2 regions of the Solibacillus sp. genome follow, and region 1 is predicted to be linked to the other one. Evidence: riboswitches for the same ligand, from Rfam matches in the RefSeq annotation. Region 1 holds a riboswitch; the other holds the start of a gene.
What was found. Region 1 has a riboswitch for glycine ahead of gcvT (glycine cleavage system aminomethyltransferase GcvT). Riboswitches for the same ligand answer to the same signal wherever they lie in the genome.
Positions count from the first base shown of each region.

Region 2: linked by a shared signal. The riboswitch ahead of ABS917_RS07225 (amino acid permease) and the one ahead of gcvT (glycine cleavage system aminomethyltransferase GcvT) in region 1 are both predicted to bind glycine.

Region 1 is NZ_JBELZM010000002.1:278,272-287,467, reverse strand. It holds gene ABS917_RS03575 (vitamin B12-dependent ribonucleotide reductase) at 1-706, opposite strand, end outside; gene ABS917_RS03570 (lipoate--protein ligase family protein) at 969-1,805, opposite strand; gene ABS917_RS03565 (rhodanese-like domain-containing protein) at 1,902-2,285, shown strand; gene gcvPB (aminomethyl-transferring glycine dehydrogenase subunit GcvPB) at 2,457-3,938, opposite strand; gene gcvPA (aminomethyl-transferring glycine dehydrogenase subunit GcvPA) at 3,931-5,277, opposite strand; gene gcvT (glycine cleavage system aminomethyltransferase GcvT) at 5,404-6,507, opposite strand; glycine riboswitch at 6,671-6,779, opposite strand; glycine riboswitch at 6,783-6,875, opposite strand; gene ABS917_RS03545 (shikimate kinase) at 7,002-7,514, opposite strand; gene comGF (competence type IV pilus minor pilin ComGF) at 7,824-8,279, opposite strand; gene ABS917_RS03535 (type II secretion system protein) at 8,276-8,569, opposite strand; gene ABS917_RS03530 (prepilin-type N-terminal cleavage/methylation domain-containing protein) at 8,478-9,026, opposite strand; gene ABS917_RS03525 (competence type IV pilus major pilin ComGC) at 9,032-9,196, opposite strand, start outside.
Region 2 is NZ_JBELZM010000005.1:105,702-114,897, reverse strand. It holds gene ABS917_RS07255 (diguanylate cyclase) at 1-398, opposite strand, end outside; gene ABS917_RS07250 (ABC transporter permease subunit) at 653-1,591, opposite strand; gene ABS917_RS07245 (ABC transporter ATP-binding protein) at 1,578-2,483, opposite strand; gene ABS917_RS07240 (GNAT family N-acetyltransferase) at 2,684-3,232, opposite strand; gene ABS917_RS07235 (sugar-phosphatase) at 3,447-4,718, shown strand; gene ABS917_RS07230 (MFS transporter) at 4,730-5,938, shown strand; gene ABS917_RS07225 (amino acid permease) at 6,151-7,488, opposite strand; glycine riboswitch at 7,748-7,827, opposite strand; gene ABS917_RS07220 (dehydrogenase) at 8,149-8,664, opposite strand; gene aspA (aspartate ammonia-lyase) at 8,899-9,196, shown strand, end outside.

The DNA of each region.
Region 1 (9,196 bases):
TACCGTTTACACCGCGTGCCAATGTATTGCGAGGGCGAAGTGTCGAACCGTTCGTACCAACACCACCACCACGGCTCATAATTTCCATTACTTGCTTGCGGTGATCACTGATGCCTTCACGGGAATCGGCTACAAATGGCATTACATAACAGTTGAAGAATGTTACTTCTGTTTCTGAACCTGCTCCGTAAATTACACGTCCTGCAGGGATAAAGTTCATCGACACAAGCTCTTCGTAAAACTTCCCGAACCATTCCTTGCGCTTTTCTTCTGTTTTTTCAACTGAGGCTAAGCCTGTCGCATTACGCTTCGCAATTTGCTCATAAAAAATTTCGAGCGGCTTTTCAATAATATCCAATGACCGTTCGATAATACCTGTCTCTTGTTCTTCGCCTTCTAATACATGACGGTAATCTTCGTCAATTTTAATAAGGGCGGTTTTCTTTTCCTGATTAATCGAATGAATAATGCCAAGTCCACGCGCCGGGAATTTAGGATCTTGTTTAACTGTCAAAACAACAAAATCCCCTGTTTTTAATGTTTTCTTTTCCGTATCTTTAAAAGAATAACGGTCAATCATTACAAGACGAGATACACCTTTATGCGTAATATGCATATCCGGTGTGATCGGGTGCACTTGAGGAAATTGCTCAATATCTTGATTTAATTGATTGACTTGGATGGATTGTTCTAAAACACTTGCCACCGCGTAAGCCCCCTTTGAACGATTTAATAATTTTAAGGTTCCCTTCACGAATGTAAACTAAACACATTTTATACCATATATTGTGCTAATTTATTAAATACCATTCTATATGTTGGGTTATATAATTTCACTTAAAAAAGATTACAATAAATCTTTTTTTCAAACAAGGGGTTGATTTTTTTTTGTTTTTGTTGAATCCATCTATATCAACGTTTCGGGTATAAAAATTTTTTTGCAAAAAATAAAAACACACGTTCGTAATCTATTTTTTGAAATTCCATTCATCTGTCAAATATTTATTTTGCATCAATTGTTCTACATATTGAGTTTGCTGCTCTGTTAATACATAAGGAATTAGTTCTATGTTCAAAGCTATTTCAAATCCTTTAGAAAATGCGTCTACACATTGCTCGACTGTGAATGGTGTGTCGACAAACTGATTCATCGCAACCGCTTTTTCGGGTAACTTTTTCCGCATTTTTTCTTTAGCCTCAGCCGTAGCAAAATTAAATACCGATAGCAGCAGTTCTTCGTTCAGATCAAGTAAAATGGCGCCATGCTGCAAAATTACACCTTTTTGACGTGTTTGCGCACTGCCCGCTACTTTTTTCCCTTCAACCACAAGCTCATACCAGCTCGGCGCATCAAAACATACCGCGCTCTTCGGTTTCTTCAGATCATCCAGTTGTTCCTTCGTCTCCGGCACACTAAAATAAGCGTCCAGTCCTAAAAGACGGAACCCTTGTAAAATTCCTTCGCTAATGACACGATATGCCTCTGTAACGGTTTCCGGCATATTTGGGTAGCTCTCTGACACAATCACTGAATATGTAAGCTCCTGGTCATGTAAAACGGCACGTCCACCTGTAGGTCGACGGATGAAACCTAAGTTTTGCTTTTTTACAGCTTCTAAATTAATATCTTTATGTACTTGCTGGAAATAACCGATTGATAATGTTGCAGGATTCCACTCATAAAAACGAATAACCGGCGGGATTTCCCCTTGGCTATGCCAATCCAGCAATGCTTCATCCAGTGCCATGTTATAGGCCGGGCTGCATGGACCCGAATTTATAAAATACCATTGTTTTTTCACAATTTTTCGCCTCCACCAATTCATTTTAACAAACTCGCTCGACTAACTCTAGTTCATCTCTTATAATAGATAGTACAGAAAGAAAGGGGCAATATCGCAGTGACAATTTTATATACGATTCTAGTAATTTTAGTAGTAATCGTTGCTTACGTAGTAATCAACTCTATGCGCTTGAAAAAATCCGTAACAAATTTAACACAGGAGCAATTTATTGAAGGCTACCGTAAAGCACAATTAATCGATTTACGCGAACCTAAAGAATTTGAAGCGGGACACATCTTAGGTGCTCGAAACATTCCGATGACGCAACTTAATACACGTCATAAAGAAATCCGTCCAGACCTGCCTGTATACCTTTATTGCCAAAACTCTGGTCGTAGTGCACGAGCAGCGCTGACATTAAAGAAAAAAGGCTATAGCCAACTGTTCCAATTACAAGGTGGTTTCAAAACTTGGACAGGTAAAGTTAAATCGAAAAACTAATTCTAAAAGTTCTCTACATCGTAGAGGGCTTTTTAATTTTCATTCACCTGCCCAACGAATTGAAATAGTCTGAATATCAGCAGTTCCTACTATTATATAGTGACACGTTAGAAGTCTAACCTTACTCATAGAAAAAAGGTCAGAAAACAACTCTGACCTTTTTGTCACAATTTATGAAATTGTTACTTTTTCTTTTTTTGTATAACGTAATACCGGTGTACGTGCAGCACGCGTTTCATCTAAACGGCTGATTACCGTTGTATGTGGTGCTTCTTGTACGATTGATGGGTTATCGATTGTTTCTTGAGCAATTTGAATCATTGCATCACAGAATGCATCCAATGTCTCTTTTGATTCTGTTTCTGTTGGCTCGATCATAATACCCTCTTCCACATTTAATGGGAAGTATACTGTTGGTGGATGGTAGCCAAAATCAAGAAGGCGTTTTGCTATATCCAATGTACGAACACCTAATTTTTTCTGACGACGGCCTGATAGCACGAATTCATGCTTACAATGACGGTCGTACGGTAAATCAAAATGCTCTTCCAGACGGCGCATCATGTAGTTTGCATTTAGTACAGCATATTCTGTTACAGCCTTTAAGCCATCTGGTCCCATTGATCGGATATACGTATATGCACGGACATTAATGCCGAAGTTTCCGTAGTAAGGTTTTACACGACCGATTGATTGTGGACGGTTGTAATCGAAGTGGAATGTACCATCTTCTTTTTTCACTAATACTGGTTTAGGCAGGAATGGGATTAAATCCGCTTTTACCCCGACTGGACCTGAACCCGGACCACCACCACCGTGTGGACCTGTAAATGTTTTGTGTAAGTTTAAGTGAACACAGTCAAAGCCCATGTCGCCAGGACGTGCTTTACTCATAACAGCGTTTAAGTTCGCGCCGTCATAGTAAACCTTACCGCCGACACCGTGCACGATTTCAGCCATTTCTAAAATATTTTCTTCGAATAAGCCTAAAGTGTTCGGGTTTGTCAGCATAAGCGCTGCTGTATCAGGACCGACAACACGGCGTAAATCTTCAAGATCAACTAAGCCGTCTTCACCTGATTTGATTGTGATTGTTTCAAAACCTGCAACTGTAGCAGAAGCCGGGTTTGTACCGTGAGCTGAGTCCGGTACGATTACTTTGTTACGGTGACCTTCCCCATTTGCCTCATGGAATGCTCGGATCATCATTAATGCTGTCCATTCACCATGTGCGCCTGCTGCCGGCTGTAATGTTACTTCATCCATACCTGTAATTTCTTGAAGGGATGTTTGCAGGTCATATAATAATTCCATTGCACCTTGTACTGTTGACTCATCTTGTAATGGGTGAACATTGGCAAAACCAGCATAGCGTGCAACCGTTTCATTGATTTTCGGATTGTATTTCATCGTACAAGAACCAAGCGGGTAGAAGCCTGAATCCACACCGTGGTTACGTTTTGAAAGTGCTGTATAGTGACGCATAATATCTAATTCTGCAACTTCCGGCAGTTCAGCCGCTTCTTGGCGTACTAACTCTTTCGGCAGAAGTTCTTCTAGATCAAAATCAGGAACATCCAATGGCTCTAAGTTGTAGCCGACACGACCTGGTTTTGTAATTTCGAAAATGAGTGATTGGTTTTCGTTATGCATTGTAAGCCCCCATTTCTGCAACTAATTGCTCGATTTCTTCTTTTGTACGGATTTCCGTAACAGCAATGAGTGCATGATTTTCTAATTGTGGATAAACACGACCTAAGTCAAATCCGCCGATAATCCCTTTTTCGATTAATGCTTTGTTTAGCATTGTCACATTATGCTTTGTATTTACTACGATTTCGTTGAAGTGTGCACCTTGATAAGCAACTTCAAAACCAGCTGCTTCAAAAGCATTTTTAGCAAAGCGTGTCTTCACGATATTTTGTTTCGCCATTTCCTGCATACCTTGTTTTCCAAGGGCTGTCATTGCTACTGAAGAAGCAAGTGCCAGCAATGCCTGGTTAGAACAAATATTAGATGTCGCTTTGTCACGACGAATGTGCTGCTCACGTGCTTGCAATGTCAATACATAACCACGACGTCCATCTTGGTCTACTGTTTCCCCAACAAGACGGCCCGGTACTTTACGCATTAACTTATTCGTTACAGCGAAATAACCACAGTGTGGACCACCGAATGCTTCAGCAATTCCGAATACTTGTGCATCCCCAACAGTAATATCTGCCCCTAATTTTCCAGGAGGTGTTAAAACGCCAAGAGCTAACGGGTTTGCAGATACGATAAATAATCCTTTTGCATCATGTGTAATGTCTGCAAGCGGCTGTAGGTTTTCAACTTGACCAAAGAAGTTCGGATATTGAACGATTACACCAGCTGTTTGATCATCAATTAAGTCTTTTAGTGCTTCGATGTCTGTCACACCGTCTTTTGCAGGAATTGTAACGACTTCAATTGATTGTCCTGTTGCATACATTTTCACAACATCTTGATACTCCGGATGTACAGTCCCTGAAACAAGTAATTTACCACGACGTGTATGACCTGCAGCAAGCATACCCGCTTCTGCCAATGCCGTACCGCCATCATACATAGAAGAGTTTGCAATATCCATGCCTGTCAATTCTGCGATCATCGTCTGGAATTCAAAAATCGCTTGAAGTTCACCTTGAGAAATTTCCGGCTGATATGGTGTGTACGCAGTATAGAATTCCGAACGTGAAATAACGTGATCGACAATTACCGGTTTATAGTGATTGTAGACACCAGCACCTAAAAACGAAACATTGCTTGCTGTATCTTTATTTTTTGAAGCGAGTTGTGCCAGTTCCTTCATTAAAGCAGCTTCTGACTTTGCAGGTTTAATATTGTAGCTTCCTTGGAAGCGAACTTTCTCAGGAATATCCTCGAAAAGCTCATCAATTGTCGCAACCCCGATACGGTCTAACATTTCTTGTTTATCTTGTTCCGTCATTGGTAAATAACGATGTTTCATTGTTAACCCTCTTTTCAAAAGTTTAATCCCGCATTAACGGGTAGTAATTTATCTTCCTCGAAAGGCAGCAGATTGGTTCAACTATCAATCTAGGGGGATGAAGACCCCACTGATTGAAGTTTCACTTTATTTTGCACGTTTGTAAAATGGAGTTTCTACAACAACTGCTTTTGCTCTATTTTTTCGTACTTCAATTTCTAATTCAGTTCCAACTTCTGTGAAATTTGCGTCGATTAAAGCTAGACCGATATTGCGCTTTGTCATTGGTGACTGAGTTCCGGTAGTTACAAAGCCAATCTCTTCGCCATCTTTAAATACTTTATAGCCATGACGAGGAATACCTTTATCAATCATCTCGATACCTATAGATTTACGTGTTAGGCCATTTTCTTTTTGGTCAATTAATGCTCGCTGACCGATAAATTGCGGATCTTTCGCCAACTTCACTGCAAAGCCAATGCCCGCTTCCAGTGGTGAAATATCTTTTGAAATCTCTTGGCCATATAATGGTAGGCAAGCTTCAAAGCGAAGTGTATCACGTGCTCCTAAACCTGCAGCTACTACACCTTTGTCTTTTCCTGCTTCCAAAATTTTGTTCCAAAGATCAACAATTGCTGCTGGTGCACCGTAAATTTCAAATCCGTCTTCCCCTGTATAGCCAGAGCGAGAAACAAGTACCGAATGACCGCCTACATCTACATTGTCCTGGAATTTAAAGTATTTAATTGCTGTTAAGTCTGTTGCTGTTAATGTTTGAAGAACTTCCTGAGATAATGGTCCTTGCAAAGCGATTTGAGCATAGTCATCTGACATATTTGTCACTTTGACATCCTCTTCGACATGCTGCTGTAACCATTCAAAGTCCTTTTCAATGTTCGCTGCATTAACACATAGTAAATAACGGCTATCTTCCAAACGGTATGTCAGTAAATCATCGACAACACCGCCATCTTCATAGCATAGTGCACTGTATTGAGCCCCGCCAACTGTAATTTTAGAAATATCGTTGGAAAGCATCTTTTGTAGATAGACAAGTGCATCCGGACCTTCTACGATAATCTCCCCCATGTGGGATACATCAAAAAGTCCTGCACGGTTACGTACCGCATCATGCTCCTCTTTGATCGAAGAAAATTGTACCGGTAATTCCCAGCCGCCAAAATCAACAGTTTTCCCACCATACTTTGCATATTCATCAAATAGTGGAGTGCGCTTTAATTCATTTGTCATGTTCATTTCCTCCTTAAGTTATGTATAATCGTTTTGCTTTGCAAAGGGGGAAACAACATTACACCTATCAAAGTGTAAATCTATCTTTTTATTAGAATCATCAGAATATTAAAAGCCGATTTCTCCACAAAAAAAAGACAGACGAATCCCCTTTACCGAGATTCTCTGTCCTTGCACCTGAAAGTTACACCCAAATTTGATCTACTATCACAATTTAGGCTTTCCCCGTTGGTGGCTGTTTGCAACATTAGCTATAACAGCACTCTCCAGAGTTGCGTCCAATACGAGTCTTTTTGCCTGAGAGATTCATAGCATGGCTATTTGCTCCTTCGGCGACGTGACATCACGTTCTCTCCCCGTACCATCATCCGCGTTAGATTATTCACTTCATGTTATTGCTGTTCTTAGCAATATCCTAACATTGAATATAATGCAAACGCAATCTTTTTTTAATTTTATTCAAAATACGAACATTAACGAAAAATATTTAGAAATCATTCGCCTTTAAGGCGTTTTACCTGAAACCCGATATACTCAACAATCTGTCTTAATGTTCTCCCGGCTGTCAGTACTTGTATATGCCCAGCTAGTCGATAACTCTTTCTGCGTTGGTGATACAGGTTTTCCAAATCTTGCTCCGTTGATGTTTGAACAATGGGACGGTTTTTATCATTCCGAATACGCATATAAATATCTTCAAATTTTGCATCAAGAAAAAATACAAGCCCTGTCCGGCGCATAATTTTCCTGTTTTCTTCATTCACGGCTACCCCACCGCCTGTAGCGATAATGCATGCTTCATCACGAAAATTCTTTAAAAATTCCGTCTCGATTTTTCGGAAGTGTGCTTCGCCGTATTTCTCGAAAATTTCAGGAATTGTCATACCCTGCTGTCGTACAATTTCATGATCCATATCGTAATACGGCATTTTCAAGAAAAAACTTAAACGTCTTCCAATCGCACTTTTTCCGCACCCCATAAATCCTACTAAATAAATTTTTCGCATGCTGTTCACCTTCTTCTATTACGGACTACTTAATTAATTACGCCTCTACCTATTCTTTCGTTTCTATTTTGCGTCATAAATAGAAATATTTTTAGGTCAAACCAAATCGCATAATGCGACATTTTTTCGACTTTGCAAAAAGAAGTCGAACTTTAAGGTAAATTTAGCATATTTATCGTAGCACGAACGTAAATAGATTCCAATGAATTATATACTTTTATTTGCGCAAAATATGCATTTGTATAGAAAACAGCAGCTCCGGAAACTATGAACAATAAAAATACTGCCAGCAAAAATAATGCACCTTTCTCATTTTGCAGGCAATGGTAATACGATGTCTCTTTCTCGCTTTGTTCCATTTTTCATCTCTACTCTCATATTCACTTCATTTTCATCAACTGCCAGCTCCCATTTCTCAACAAAAGGCAGCATAATTTCATTCCCCCCTTTATTCGACCTTTTACGCAAATGCTGTTCTGATTTATCAAACACAAACAACCGCTCCTCCGGGTCATTTAATATTTCCAGTTGCAGCATATTCGAACTCAGCACCCTACCAGATGCAGAATTCATATTGTATTGATGTAGATCATAAACGAACAATTCCCAGTTCACCTCATCTTTCATCCTTTCAAGCTGTTGAAGATCCCGAACCCATATAAGGATAAGCAGGCTTATTGCGGTAAAAAGTACAAACACAGTTAACTGAAACAAGCTTTCCAGTAGTGTAAAACCTCGCTCATTTAATATTTGCCTCCATTTCATACACACAGTTCCTCTTCTTTTTCATTGTTGTCATATTGGACACATACTTGATTTTCATCATAACTCCATTGAAACTGAACGCCATCAATTTGCTGTACTCCGGCTGATTGTCCAAACCTTTTATATTTCATGGCTCCTATAAAAGCTGCTTCTGCAGCATGGGCTTGTACTTTTTGTATGGCTATTTGCTGTTTCATATTAAATGTGAACGGAATGATTGTCGACGAAAGGAAAAACAAAATGACGACTGCTAACAGTGTTTCTACAAGAGTTAGTCCTTCCTGGTTCATGAAAAATCTCCTTTTCTAAAATTCTGGCTTTCCCGATATTAACAGTGTATTGATGGCTTTTATTCTCAAAATGGTACGTTAGTCGTCCAAACGCCTGGACATTGCCTCTCGTATTAAATACCAGCCGGTTATTTGGAGTGGATAAATACATGTCAATTGCCCGAGCTATTCGCTGATCATAAATTATATTAGAAGTATTGCGCTCCCTTACTTGAATACGGTGACAGTTAATAATTTCAAAGCTATGGTACGTTCCGGTCTCAATGGATAGTAATTGTGTCATACGTATTAACATCTCATTTTGGTTCATTACCTGTTTTTCTGTAAAATCCATTAACGGCTTTTGTGAAAAATAGAGAATCGCTGAATTGACGACTAAAAAAATAAAGAGGACGATGAGCATTTCGATTAATGTAAATCCTTTTTCATCTGTTAACAGTGATTTAACTTTCTGCATCTTCGTTACGTTTCACTGGTCTCAGGTCCAATGACTTTACCGTCCACTATTTTAATTTCCGTATTATCCGGACATCTTAAATCTTCTTCTACAATATAATCCTCTTTAACTAAATCTGAGGCCGAAGCCGGATATTCATTATGGTTTAGTTTATATGCCTCGACTTGACC
Region 2 (9,196 bases), on a different contig from region 1:
TCTAAAATATTCTTAATATACGAAGCAAACACAATATCATCGTCAATTACAAGTATAAAGTTATTTTTTTTCGACCTTTTTATATAAGGAAGATCATGTTCCTCGGTGGAACTGCGCTTCACATTTTTTTCAAAAAAGCTTACTGTTTCTTCAATTTGAAATAAAAATGCTTTCCAATTTTCTTTTTCCCAACGTTTGCTGCTTTTTTCTTCTAATAGTTCAAGCTTGGTTGCTGCAATTTCAGATAGCCCTTCCATCCCAATTGAGCCAGCAGTCCCTTTTAAATTATGAAGAAATGTATATATTTCCTGTTCTTCAACAGTATTTTGCTGTTCCCAACTTTGAATTGTTTCAGTAATTCGGTCACACATCATAATTTTATATTTATCGTTTAACACCTATTCATCCCCTAAATCAAATGACTTAATCTTTAGTATAAAGCCGGAACTGGAAATTGCTATATCCTTAAATGAATATTTTTTATTTTTCGTACGTTTAGATTCTAGATAATGACACATGGATTAGGTTTCAGCAAATGCTTCATTGACCTTGAATGATTAAATCAAAAATTCCCCATTCCATTTATCATTACCGATAAAAGAACAGGGATTTTTAAATTATTTTTTTCGCTATTCCCAAAAAATTTTCTGAACTAAGCCGTTACGTCACGCTTCATAAAGTAACCGAACGTAATCACCAAGAACACAATCGCATATACGATATTGACAACTAGCGAGAACGTAAACGTTAATCCTTCAATCATCGGAATACTTCCTGGTGCATAATACGATAAATCATTCGCAAACCAAATATATTTCGCAAAATCATACTGGGCGATAAACATTGTTGCCGTTGAACCCATCAACAAGATGAACAGCGATAAACTTACCGCTAACGTACTTGAACCAAAAATCGTACCGATCATAAACGCAAATATAATTGTCATAATTGTAGAACCGAGCGAATAAAGTGTCGTTTCGATAAATGTATTCTCTACGGTTTCCTGTACGACTTGCCCATCTACGATTGATAATGCAATTGCACTGTCCGTACCGAATAATGCCATACCGACAACTAATGCGACAACGATTCCAGCGGCAAATAGTACAATTCCATAAAGTATAGACGCAACAAGTTTCGAAAGTAAAATTTTCCATCTTGCAACAGGTCGTGTAAGAAGCATTTTAATCGTACCTGTACCAAACTCTGATGATACAATACCTGCCGCAATAACAACTGTAAAGATGCTTGTTACCATAATTGTCAATGTTAATGATAAATCAATATGTTCCGTAAATGTCATTGCATTTGATGATGGCAAATCATTGGCGATACGGTATTCGGCCATTGCAATTTCTTCCTTGAAATATTGCTCATCTTCCGGCATTAAATCTTCTGAAGCAAGCATTTCTTTTGGATGGGCCATCATTTCTTCATTTGCTGCTAAGCGCGCTTCTTTTGTACTTGAATCCACATCATAATATTTGTTCATCCCTGCAACGAATACGATTAGTACAATTAAGAGCCCGCACATGATCCAAGCATTTTTTTGCGACCACATTTTGATCCATTCATTTTTAACGTATTGCATCGATTGCACCTCCACCTGTCATCTCGATAAATTGATCTTCAAGACGCTTCTGAATCGGCTGGATTGTATAAAGATCAATGCCCGATTCAACTAATTTACGAATAAGTGCAGGCACTTCTTCTTTAGTCAGATTTAACACATAGCCGCCATTCTCTTTTGCTAACGGCTCTTCAAACATCGCCTGAAGCTGATCTGGCTGACCGACTTCAATGTAATATTGTGCTGCCGCGACATGTTGCAGTTCACGGATATCAATCAGCTCACCATTTTGAATAATCGCGATGCGGTCTACCATTAACTCGATTTCGGATAAAAGGTGACTCGATACAACGATTGCGACATTATCCTCTACCGCAATTTTGCGCAAATACATACGGAATTCACGGATACCAGCAGGGTCAAGACCATTTGTCGGCTCATCCAAAATTAAAAACTTTGGACGGTGCAGCATCGCCTGTGCCAGTCCAAGACGTTGACGCATCCCTAACGAATACGTTTTAACTTTTTCATTTATCCGATTTTGCAGACCGACTTGAGCTACAACTTCATCAATACGCTGTTTCGTTACTCCTTTATGCATACGGGCAAAGTGCTGCAAGTTTTTATACCCTGACATATATTTATACATTTCTGGGTTTTCAACGATTACACCGATATTACTGATCGCCTCTTCATAATTTGTCGACAGTTTTTTCCCATCGATGATTACTTCTCCTTTTGACGGATACATTAACCCCGTCATCATACGGATCGTCGTTGTTTTACCCGCTCCGTTCGGACCTAAGAAACCTGTTATTTGACCCGGATAAAACTCTAGATTCAAGTCCTTGATAATGTGTTTGCCTTTAATCGTTTTGTTCAAATTTTTAATTTCCACAATTGGCTGTGACAATTGTCCACACCTGCTTTCTGCTATTTCTTCTATTACAAGCATTTATTTTTGTACCAAGATGTTATATGTAGTGGCATGAATGACTTCACATGTAATAGATTCTAATTACTATACTGGATGAGTATGGAAAAAGTTTCATTAAATTATAATTTAGCGATAAAAAACCTCATCAGGTACTTCTGATGAGGCGAAACCAGTTATTAATATTCCCCAACCCATTCGTCTTTTAAAAGACCATAAACCGCATGATCGACATAGTGATTGTACAGCCATTCCGCCTGACGGATTGTCCCTTCATGCATAAAACCAAGGCGCTCTGCAATATGACGACTTTTCGTATTATTAACAGCAGCATGAATTTCGACTTTACCAAGCTTATATTCATTGAAGGCGATATCAATAATACCTTTCACAGCACGTGTCATAATGCCTTCCCCTTGATATTCTTCATCTAAAAAATAGCCGATTTCGCATTTTTTCAGAGACCAGTTAATCGTATTAATCGATACTTTCCCGACAAATTGCCCTTTATAAAAAATCGCTGTATCAAGGCCTTCACGTTTTGCGAATTTTTCTAGATTCATTCCGGCAAAATCGCGTGTATCTTCAACAGTTTTTGTATTATCTACCCATCCAAGCCATTCACGTAAATAATCGCGTGAACGGTCAATGAAAGCAAAGATTTCTTCAGCATCATTTTGTGTGATTAATTTTAATTGAATTTCATTATCTACTTCATAAAAGAACATTACTATCTCTCCAATCTAAGCTCCCATTTAAAACAATAAACCCTTTTTTATTTTCTTATCATATAGAGCTATTTCAGAATATGCAATTAAAATATGTAAACCTTTAATGATTTGTGTAAGTTTATCATTTTCGTAACGTTAATTGTGCACTTTTTAAAGAAAATTCGCAATATTCCTGTTTAGTATTTTGGTAAACTATCTATGAGGTGTTTTTATGGAAAACAATGAAAAAGCTTGGGGGAAGCTATTAAAATATTATCGTCAAAAAAAGAAGCAAAAACAGGATGACGTTGCATTCGGTATTTGTACCCCTTCATATTTAAGCCGGATTGAAAACGGGATCGTTATCGCAGAGCATTCGATGTATGAGCAGCTGTTTGAAAACTTGGGCATCGATTTCAACAAGCTCAAACAACAACTGAAAAGCCAAACCACTTTTTTGGAGCAGTTATATGAAAAATTATTGTCGAATGCCGAGTTTACTGTAGGTGAAATTGAACAATTAACCGCTATGCAAACCGAAGAGCAGCCGTTTGAACAGCAGCTGATGGCAAAGCTCGTGTATGCTCGTTTCCTTTACTCGAAAAAAGAAGATGATGTGGCGAGAACAATACTTAATGAAATCGAGCCGTTCGTCAGCTGGAAAAAAGACCGGGTCACTCAACTATTCGTAGCCATTACGACTTTCGGCCATCTTTCTTTTCAGGAATTTGAACAGTTGTCTAACAAAGAAGAAGACAGTCAATTTGCGCAATTTCTATCCAATGCTCACCCATTCGAACTGGCCAACTATCATTATCATATTGCTTTTGCAAATCACCGTAGCTACAAGTTACAAAAGGCACTGGAACATATTGAACTGGCACAGCAGTTTTTCATCCATCAGTATAAACCGTTGTTTCAGTTGAAGCTATTCTCCATGAAAGGTGTGATTTTCAATGATTCACATCGATTCCAGAAAGCTCTCAAGGAGTTTGAAGCAGGGCTAAATTTGCTTGAAAGTGTACCTTCAATCCAAACACCGATGCAATGGAGCTCATTGCATAACAATATCGCGTATTGTTACGAATGCCAGGAAAACTTTCCAGAAGCGTCCAAACATTATAAAACGGCAAATAACTACGATGAAGACCTGCATTCAGCAATTAACTGGATGCGCACATGCTTTGCGCAGAAGGATTTCAAACAGCTGGAAATACTATTAAAACGTTATGAAGAACATCAATTTTCTGTACCCCATCATATTTATCAGCGCAGACTATTGCAGTATGCGGTTGAATCTGCACATACGATCCGCGGATTGAAATTGCTGGAGGATGAAGCTTTTCCGCATTTCAACGAACAACAGTATTATTCGCTGATTCTGTTCTATGCTCCATTATGGGCACAGTTTTATGAGCAGCTCCATGCCTATAAACAGGCGAGCTACTGCTTTAGGCAGGCACTATATGCAAGTGAAAAAATACGGCAGAGAATGAGCAGCTAAGGGGTGATGATTTGGAGTTAAGAAAAGAGTATTTTTATTTGTGGTTCGGGTTTGGCGCATCCAAACTGGGAAGTTGGATTTACTTGATTGCGCTCAATCTATCGGTCTGGCATTTAACCGAGTCACCGGCAGCGGTTGCGGGCATCTATATTATCGGTCCGATTGCCCGCATTTTGTGCAGTTTTTTTGCGGGCTCCATCGTAGATAGAACCAATAAAAGAATCATCTTGATTGTTTGTGATGTTTTCCGCGCAGGTATCGTTTGTATGATGCCATTGCTCTCGGAAATTTGGCTCATCTACAGTTTGATCTTTTTGGCAAATATTGCAGTCTGTTTTGCCAATCCGAGCAGCACATTTATGATTACAAAACTCGTTTTGCCAAATGATCGCTTGCGTTTTAATGCCATCAACAGCATGCTCGGTTCAGGGAGCTTTATGATTGGCCCTGCTTTAAGTGGTGCCATTATCGCCATGAGCAGTACTGCCACTGCGATGTGGGTGAATGGGTTTATGCTTTTGTTTAGCTCATACATGATGTATTTGCTGCCAAATCCAGAGATCAAGTCGGCCACTCAATCATCTGTACTCACACTTGCTGTTATTCGAGATGATTTTATTACTGTCTGGAAATTTATCTCGCAACGCAAAACGCTGTTGAAATTCTTCGTTTTATATTCAACAGCGCTGATGATTTGCTTTTCACTTGATTCCCAGGAAATGTCGTTTTTAAAAGACTTTCATAAAGTGACGGATTCGGTATACGGCATCATTGTAGGAATCACAGGAATCGGTGCCATTGTCGGTGGCTATTTGGCTGTCCGATTCGTGAAGAAGCTGTCACTCGTTTCGTACATCGGCCTTGGATTTACATGTACCTTACTTTCCTACTTTATATTTTACTTTTCACATAATTTAATGATTGCGGTCGCTGCCTTTATTTTGCTCGGACTGTTTATGGCATTCAGCAATACGGGCTACGCGACATTTTACCAGCAAACAATCCCGACTGAATTGATGGGACGGTTCGGCAGTTCACTTGGACTGATCGAAAGTGTGATGCAGATCACTTTAACTTTGATTATCGGATTTTTGGCGGAAATCTACACGATTCAACTGACAACAAGCATCTTCGCTTTAATCGGTGTTGTCATCGCATGTATCGTTTATTTCCATCTGTTAAACAACAAACCATTGTTTGCAAAGGAGGAGCTAACTTGATAACCTACGAAACCATTTGCTACTGCTGTAAAAAACCTTTTTTATTAATAGAAGGAACAGTAAAATACCGGAACTACAAACGGAATATGAGCGGCAAATTTTCCTGTGATTCCTGTGACAATAAAATCTTCTCAGAAGCAAGAAGCCAATTTTTGCGAAAAATAAACTAATAGAAAAGACCGGGCTTCCTCGATGGAAACCCGGTTTTACATTTATTTCTTTCGAACCTTATAAAGAACAAACAGCAGTAAAAACCATAACGGTGTTAACAGCAGCGAAGTTCTCGTAGACTCGGAAATAGCCATAATGATTAGTAAAAACAGGAAGAATGCTAATATTAAATAGTTAACGAATGGTGTTAAAGGTGCTTTGAAAATTGAAGATTTATGTAATTCTGGATGACGCTTTTTGTAAATGATATGCGAAATCAGAATAATGCTCCAAACCCAAATAAAACAAATCGCACTAATTGTTGTCACGATACTGAATGCATCGTCCGGCATGAAATAGCTAAGCAATGCACCAATCGATACTACAACCGCAGAAAATAACAGACCATTTTGCGGCACCGCATTTTTGTTTAACTTACCGTAAGCTTTCGGTGCTTGTTTATTACTACTTAAACTGAACAGCATACGGCTCGTTGAGAACATTCCGCTATTTCCTGCAGAAGCAGCTGATGTCAGCACAACAAAGTTAATCAAACCTGCTGCAATTGGAATTCCTACCAATGCGAAAACCTGAACGAATGGCGAGCTTGCTGCACTTAATGTATCCCAAGGGTTGATTGTTAAAATTACAAATAATGCCCCTACATAAAACAGCAGAATACGAACGGGAATTTTATTAATAGCAGATGGGATATTCTTTTGCGGGTTTGCCGTTTCAGCAGCAGCAACCCCTACTAATTCAACCCCAACGAATGCAAAGACAACCATTTGGAATGCCATTAAAAATCCAAATGTACCATTCGGGAACAATCCGCCATGCTCCCATAAATTCGAGACAGCAACCTTGCCTGTATCAGTCTCAAAACCAATGATCAACAATACAATGCCTATCGCAATCAACGCAACAATTGTGATGATTTTAATTAACGCAAACCAAAACTCCAGCTCTCCGAAAAGTTTGACCGTCAATAAATTCAGAATAAGTAAGACTACTAAACATGCGATAGCCGGTACCCATTGCGGGATGTCGAACCAGTACTGCGTGTACATACCGACAGCGATAATATCCGCCATTGCCGTCATAATCCAGCAGAACCAGTATGTCCAGCCGGTAATATAGCCTGCCCAATCCCCTAGGTATTCAGTGGCGAACTCGGTAAATGATGCATAGCCGCCTTTTGATAAAAGCAATTCGCCAAGTGCACGCATTACGAAAAATAGTGCGATTCCAACGATTAAGTATGCAAAGATAATAGAAGGTCCTGCAAGTGAGATCGCTTTACCTGACCCTAAAAACAACCCCGTTCCGATTGTTCCTCCAATCGCTATTAACTGAACGTGGCGATTTTTCAGGTCGCGCTTTAATTCTTGTTGTTCCAAAACGATTCCTCCAAAGGATAAGTATTTTGTCTGTTTACACAGCGCAAAATAATAAGTACTTCACCGCGGTCCATCAAGTAATTTTTTCTGGAAAATTAAAACAGGGACTGATTATGCGCCAGTCCCTGTTTGTAAGAATAATCGATCTCGCCTCTGCGAAATCGCGTCCAGATTTCAAAAAATCTGTGACATCTATCGAGGGCTTTTCATGAAACAAAGGGTATTTTTCTCACACCTAATGTTAAAGAGAAGCATCTCTCATTACTCTTCTGTCCTTTTGCCTGAGATTATGAACCCTTCGGCGACGCGAATTATCGCGCTCTCTCCAGAAACTGCTCCCGCCAGTAGTTTTATCCACGGCGATCAACGCTTGATATGTATGCAATTAGTTGCCTATAGTTCCCTGGCATCTTCCAGTTTTCTATAGTTCGCGTTCAATACTATTATTGTACGATAATTCATATTACCAATTTTTTGCCCGTCTTACAATGGATAAACGTAGCCTGTTATTATGTAAATAGCAATTTAACCTTATTCCCAACATAATGTTTTCTATTTGCAGAAAATTTATGACCAAAAAAATATTACACCGAAAATTCGATATTTTCAGTGTAATATTCATATAGAGGAATTGGTAGCCCCTCGTATTACTGTATTCGTTTAATGCAGTTTTTCCTGAACCGTCGAATCTTCTTCATATGTTGTCCGATTGATATCAATCAGCTTACCTTTTGTTGTGTCTGTCTTTTTCATTTTGACAACATAAGTATTGTCTAAAGCTATTTCTGTGCAGGCGATGTCTTTCTCGCTTCGAATATTTTCCGGATAGTTTAAGGTAATGACTAAAGTATCCCCATCTTTTTCGATTTCTTCAATTTCTCTTCCACAGCCATCTGAATATCCTGTGACAAACAGTACTTCCTCTTTTTCAAAATCGACAGGTGGAACCGATTCAAAACCAAAAATCTCTGCCCAAGTAGTATAAAGCTTTTCATCCTGCACGATTGAAATACTCGTACCAACCTCAGGAGGTATCGAATCCAAATGAAACAGTAATTCATATTCTACTTTATTCTCATTATTTTCTTCCTGCACGGGTTCAGTTGAATCGGATGATGTTTCGTTTTCTTTCATATTACATGCTGCAAGGACCAAGATCATCCCCACGACCAACATGTAACTTAGCCACCTCTTCAATATCAACCACCTCATTCCTTTCCTTATTAGTCGTTTAAAAAATCAAAAAGTTACAAAATAGCCCTCATTATATTTGTTAATATTGGTTAATTTAAACTTACTTGAGAAAATCAAATAAACTAATAATTCAGCAAGTAAGCTTTTATCATTATATGGCGTATAATGTAGTTGTTTATCCAACTATTACACCATTCTCTTGGAGGGTTTGTACAGATGAGTACACGTATTGAAAAAGACTTTTTAGGCACATTAGAAATTCCAAAGGACGTTTATTACGGCGTTCAAACAACTCGTGCATTAGAAAATTTCCCGATTACTAAAATGACAATGCACCCTGAATTAATTCGTGCATTTGCCATCGTAAAGAAAAGTTCGGCACTTGCAAATGCCGATATCGGCAAATTGGATCCAGTAATTGCTAATGCAATTGCACAAGCATCAGATGACATTATTTCAGGACTATTACATGACCAGTTCGTTGTAGATCCAATTCAGGGCGGAGCAGGCACTT